Regions from separate parts of the Halobacillus sp. AWM4_238 genome, predicted to be linked through region 2. Evidence: predicted binding sites of a transcription regulator. Region 2 holds the regulator's gene; the other holds the start of a gene.
What was found. Region 2 encodes LexA, which represses DNA repair genes until DNA is damaged. Its sites were predicted from a motif close to CGAACATATGTTCG; they were not measured.

Region 1: the regulator LexA is predicted to act here: its motif matches at 1,110-1,123, upstream of ACXACN_RS07870 (Y-family DNA polymerase).

The regions. Positions count from the first base shown of each region.
Region 1 is NZ_JBSWSY010000002.1:1,510,869-1,514,020, reverse strand. Features, by position in the region: gene ACXACN_RS07880 (MBL fold metallo-hydrolase) at 1-134, shown strand, start outside; gene ACXACN_RS07875 (SDR family NAD(P)-dependent oxidoreductase) at 139-933, shown strand; gene ACXACN_RS07870 (Y-family DNA polymerase) at 1,163-2,437, shown strand; gene ACXACN_RS07865 (iron-sulfur cluster biosynthesis family protein) at 2,500-2,832, shown strand; gene ACXACN_RS07860 (YqkE family protein) at 2,829-3,053, shown strand.
Region 2 is NZ_JBSWSY010000002.1:978,740-981,891, reverse strand. Features, by position in the region: gene tkt (transketolase) at 1-5, opposite strand, end outside; gene ACXACN_RS05020 (DUF896 domain-containing protein) at 183-416, opposite strand; gene ACXACN_RS05015 (YneB family resolvase-like protein) at 498-1,157, opposite strand; gene lexA (transcriptional repressor LexA) at 1,458-2,081, shown strand; gene ACXACN_RS05005 (hypothetical protein) at 2,128-2,352, opposite strand; gene glnA (type I glutamate--ammonia ligase) at 2,514-3,152, opposite strand, start outside.

The sequences.
Region 1 (3,152 bases), 530 kb from region 2:
TTCCGAAACACATCGAGAATCAATTCGGTTTGACGATGTCTGAAACAATTGGGCAGCTGGACTACTTAGAAAGCGTTGAAAAGCTGAAGGTCTCTTACGTAGACGGAGAGAAATTTTATCAAGCAAATAGGTGATTGAATGAGCGAACGAGTAAAAGGAAAGAAAGTACTTATCACAGGAGCCTCTAGCGGGATTGGTGAATTTCTCGCGATTCATGTCGCTCGGGAAGGCGGGACACCGATTCTTGTTGCGCGTACTTCACACAAACTGGAAATCATCGCAGAAAAAATAGAAGAAGCCTTTGGCATTAAAAGTCCATGGTATCCCGCGGATCTATCGAATGATGCCGAATGGAAAGATACGATTGACCGGATATGCTATGAACACGGCTCGATCGACGGGCTGATCAACAATGCCGGGATTGCTGTGTTTGATTCAGTGGCTGAATCGAATTGGCAAGATATTGAACGCATGTTGTCTGTTAACGTGAAGTCGCTGTTTCGCGCTACCCATCAGTTGCTTCCACATTTGGTACAGCATGGAGAAGGACATATCATCAACATAGCCTCCCAAGCAGGCAAAATCGCCACACCGAAATCAGCCGTTTATGCTGCGACTAAACACGCGGTCATAGGGTTCACGAATGCCCTAAGGATGGAAGTGGAGCCTTTAGGCATCTATGTCACTTCCGTCAATCTCGGGCCTGTCAGAACGAACTTCTTCCAACAGGCGGATCCAAGCGGGAAGTATGAGAAGTCGGTCGATAAGATCATGCTTGATCCGAACCGCGTAGCAAGAACCGTTGTCCAACATCTATTCACAAAACAGAGAGAGATCAATATGCCGTCCTGGATGGATTCCGGGAGCAAAGTCTACTCCCTCGCACCGGTCGCAATGGAAAAACTGATGCAAAGACAATTCAACAAGAAATAAAAATAATGAAACACGACCAAAAAATGCTCTTCCCCACACGGGAAGAGCATTTTTTGGTTAGTGGTGTGCGGGAGTTGGTGGAAAAATATGTAAGACCTGGTGCGCCAATATTTGTATGACCAGGTCAGGCAGAAGGTCAGACAGGAAATGGTAGCAGGAATTGGTACTTGCAAATGCGAACATATATTCGCATAATGAGGATATACTAGGTAAAGGAGGTGGAGACGACATGGGCAATCCGAACATCGATTATGGAAAGTATACGGACAGAGGGATTCTGTGTGTCGACATGAAGAGTTTCTACGCGAGCTGTGCGGCGATCGATCGCGGACTCGATCCGCTCACGGTCCCGCTTGCTGTTGTAGCGGATACGAACCGAAAAGGCAGTGTCGTATTGGCTGCGACTCCGGCGATGAAAAAGAAATACGGCATCCGCACAGGAAGCCGCCTGTTCGAAATACCTTCCGCACCGGAAATCGTCATCGTCTCCGCGCAAATGAGGAAGTACTTAGAAGTGTCCACGCAAGTGACGAACCTTTTCCATAAATTTGTCCCGAAAGAAAAAATCCATACGTACAGTGTTGACGAAAGCTTTTTAGAAGTAGGGGACAACAAGGGGAAGTTCGGTGTCCCGGAGGAAACGGCTCAGATGATTGTCGATGAATTAAAAGAAACGTTCCATCTGGATGCTGCTATTGGCATCGGTCCGAACATGCTGCTTTCCAAACTTTGTCTCGATCTTGAAGCAAAAAAGAAAGGCATCGCGCGTTGGACGTATGATGATTTTCGCGAGAAGCTGTGGCCGGTCGCTCCCCTGTCTGAAATGTGGGGAATCGGACCACGGCTGGAGCACCGGCTGAATCGCATGGGCATCTGGTCAGTCGGGCAACTGGCAAAATTCCCGCTTGAGCGTCTTGAAAAAACTTTCGGTGTGATGGGGAATCAGCTGTATTACCACGCGAATGGTGTCGATCTGTCTGACCCGGGCGCACCGATCATTCATGGCCAGGTAAGCTATGGAAAAAGTCAAATTCTCCTTCGAGATTATCAAGATCCTGAAGAGGTAAAGTATGTCATCCTTGAAATGTGTGAAGAAGTTGCCCGTCGTGCCCGCAGAAAAGGCCATGCAGGAAGAACGATTTCCCTCGGGATCGGCTACAGCAAAAGTGAAGGTGCCGGCGGCTTTCACCGCTCCGTATCTATTGAACATCCGACGAGCATTACGATGGACATTTACCATGCCTGCCTCACCTTGTTCCACCGATTCTACAACGGCGGTGTCGTCCGCCGCATCTCCATCACCCTTGGGAACATTACGGAAGATGCCAACGTCCAACTCGACTTGTTTGACGATGGCCGCGATAAAAAGAGGGACCTTGGCTATGTGATGGATGAAATCCGCGAACGCTACGGGCAGGATATGCTTCTTCGTGCGGTTTCCTGGACCGATGCAGGAACCGCCCGTCACAGAAGCCGCCTCGTCGGTGGACACTATGCAGAATAAAGCAGAACCGTTGCCTCTGAAGCGCGGTTTTTTTACAATAGAAGAAACAGGAGGGATGAACGATGAAATTACGCATCACCGAAGAAGCAAAGCAACAGCTGGAACAAATTCAGGATCCCGAGCGTCCGCTTATTCGCCTTTTTTATGATACGGAAGGGTGTGGATGCGGTGTGAATGGACTGCCAACCATTCGTCTGGAAAAAGAAGAACGCTCTACAGATCTTAACGTAGAAAATGAGGATTATTCCGTCATTATCGACAATCAGCAAGCCACCTTTTTCAAGAAGGATATGAAGCTTGACTTTATAAAAGGCACGTTCCGCCTTTCAAGCCCGGACGGTATTCTGAACCCGATCATCCCAATCAAAGATGTGAAAGAAGGAGCGACCGTATGAGTAAGAAAAAACCTCAACCTGGTTCACTCGGAGATCAGCTGAATGCCGATGTTCTTTCTAAGCTCACCTCTAAAAAGACGGAGCTGAAGAAGCAGGCTGTCGAGCAGGAAGAAAAGGAAAAGCAGCGCCGCATCGAAGAGCGCAAGCGAGCAGAAGCAAACAAAAGTTTTGAGGAACTGCTGAATGAAAGCGACCTTGATTGGAAGTCCTTCAAAAAATAAGCACTCCATAGCGGAGTGCTTATTTTTTGTGGGAATGTTGAGTAGAGTCGCAATAGTGCTTTGTTCGGTCGTTATTCGTTTCGAATCGGGTGTTATTCC
Region 2 (3,152 bases):
GCCATGTTCAACATTCCCCTTTCTTTTCAGGTATATGTACCATGTATTATCCTATAATGAAATTCATTTTGAAACAAGCTTTGTGCAAAATTTCGCACAGCCTCAAAACTAATTTCCCCCTTATCCAAGGAATTAAACAAAAAAATCCGCATTCGAAAAGATCGAATACGGAGGATTTGGCATTAATTCTTTTTTTCATTCTTTTGCATTTGACGAAGCTTCTCCGGAGTGACGTCTTTCCCTTCAGGGTCTATGACGGTTACACCTTTCAGCTGATTTTTAAAAGATTGACGCGCATTTTTCAAATATTCTTGGCGCAATTTCTGCTGTTCTGCTTTTTCTTCTTTCGAAAGGTCTTCCTTTTTGGATTTATTCGCTAATTCATTTATACGATTAATCTTTTCTTTTGATAACATAGATCCTTCTCCTTTACTCATAGTCTGGATCGTAAACACACGAAAAAGACAAGAAATACAAAATTCTTGTCTTTAAATATACTACCTTGATTCTTCATCTTTTTCAAGAGATAGGTATTCCTTGTACCTACGATGAACCGTAGCCTTTGATACATTATACCCAAGTCCTCTTAGGGTCGCTGCAATATCTTTGAATGGCAAATCACTTTTCCTTAAACGGACCACTTCTTCAATAGGAAAATCGATTCTTTCACGACCTGGAGCCTGATCCCGATTTGACAAATTGTTTGAAGGATCATAACCCTCTTCCACGGCTTTTCTCATCCCCCGACGTATTTTCATATTATGTATTTTTCTTTGGTATTCCTCTACGATTCCTACAATCTGCAAAACCATCGAATCAGACTCAGATAACTGCAATTCTCCCTGGTTTGAGAGTGAGTACACCTTGACCTTCAGCCGGTTCATTTGATGAAACAAAGCAATCTTCGTATTCCCCCGCCCTAAACGTGTTTCATCTTGAATTAACAAGGCTTCCGCACGCCCGGAAGAAAAACATTCCAACATGCGGAAGACCCCTTCGCGTTCGATATCGTAACCACTCGCTTGCTCTTCAATACATTCAACAACTTCAAAACCATGACTCTCTGCCATTGAAGTCAATTCAGCTCGTTGTCGTTTTAATGAAGTCACTTGCGCTTCCTTTTCCGTACTTACCCTGCAATATAAAATCACTTTCACTTGAATGTTCCTCTCTCTTTCTCTATTAAACAGCAGTGACCATAGAATAATAGAGAATGATAAAACTAACAATAAAAAGAATAATGTAGGTGTAATCCAGCTTAGATAATTTGTTAAACATTGATAACCCCTCCGCATTCGTAGAACGAACGTTCTTAAGAACCTGTGTTCGCTTTTGTTACTTTCATTATATACGAACACAGGTTCTTGTCAATGGTATTTTTCGAACGCTTGTTTGTATTTTTCAAATATAAGTGGTACAATGTGGTTACTATAATCCTATGTACGAGGTGCTAATCTATGAGTAAACTTTCAAAGCGGCAGCAGGAAATACTAGATTTTATTAAAGAGCAGGTTTTATCAAAAGGATATCCACCATCTGTAAGGGAGATCGGTCAATCTGTCGGCCTCGCTTCAAGTTCGACTGTGCACGGTCACTTATCCAGATTGGAGAAAAAAGGATACATTAGACGCGACCCGACCAAACCTCGTGCCATTGAAGTGATCGAGTTAGAAGAAGATCACAGCATCCCGAGAAGTGAAGCTTCTTACGCTCCAGTAATCGGTAAAGTCACGGCAGGTTCGCCGATTACAGCTGTAGAAAATATCGAAGAATATGTTCCCCTACCAGATACACTTGCAGGATCCGATGACAACACGTTCGTCCTCATTGTTCAAGGGGAAAGTATGATTGAAGCAGGAATTCTCGATGGGGACATGGTCATCGTCAGACAACAACAGACGGCCCAGAACGGCGATATCGTTGTTGCAATGACAGAAGACGAAGAAGCTACAGTGAAACGGTTTTTCAAGGAGAGAAATCACGTTCGTCTCCAGCCTGAAAACGCAACTATGGAGCCGATTCTACTTCAGGATGTGTCCATTTTAGGAAAAGTCGTAGGTCTATATCGAACGGTACATTAAAAGAAAGAGACGAGTTTAGAAAACTCGTCTCTTTCTATATTTCTGCTTATGCTCCATGTTTCTTTTTATTAGGCGCAAAAGGCAAGACGGCTAACATACGACTTTTTGTAAACCTCCTGACCTTTTTCCGCTCAAAGCAATACGCAATGACATAGTCCTCCCTGATGTCCACCACTCTCATTACCCTTTGAGACATGACACCCTCATGGTCGATATAGATTAATTCCAGTTTCATTTTTTCACGTTTTGAGCGGTGAAATAAAGAATCCATTGGCGATCCCTCCATATAACACGAACGTTTGTTCTTATTATATGCCTTTACCCACCTCAGGTATACGACCAAAATTTAGAAATTTATTCTGTAAACCCTATGTAGCCTGCATTTATAAAAAAAGAAAACCCTTGAAGCCATCAGCCTCAAGGGTTTGGATATTAATAGGTCTGTAAGTATTGTTCGCGTTCCCATGGGTGAACCTGAGTTCTGAACATATCCCACTCAATTTCCTTTGCTTCAATGAAGTGTTCAAACAGGTGTTCACCGAGAGCTTCCACCATAATTGGATCTTGATGCAGCTCTTCCAATGCATCATACAAAGTGGCTGGAAGGTCTTTCACTCCGTGCGCCTCACGCTCTTTCTTATCCATCACGTAGATGTTTCGATCCACAGGAGCCGGTGCTTCCAGTTTGTTTTCCACACCATCTAGTCCAGCAGCAAGAAGGACAGCCATCGCCATGTACGGGTTCGCTGATGGATCCACACTACGTACTTCAATTCTTGTGCTCAAACCACGGGAAGTTGGAACACGCACGAGTGGACTACGGTTTTGACCAGACCATGCCACATAACATGGAGCCTCATACCCTGGTACAAGTCGCTTGTAAGAGTTGACTGTAGGGTTTGTCACGGCTGTAAAGTTCGTTGCATGCTTGATGATGCCTGCTGTGAACTGGTAAGCCACTTCTGAGAGTTGCTCTTTTCCTTTTTCATCAAAGAATGCATTGCCCTTCTCATTGAAGAGAGACATGTTGGCATGCATACCGGATCCGTTTACACCGAACAATGGTTTAGG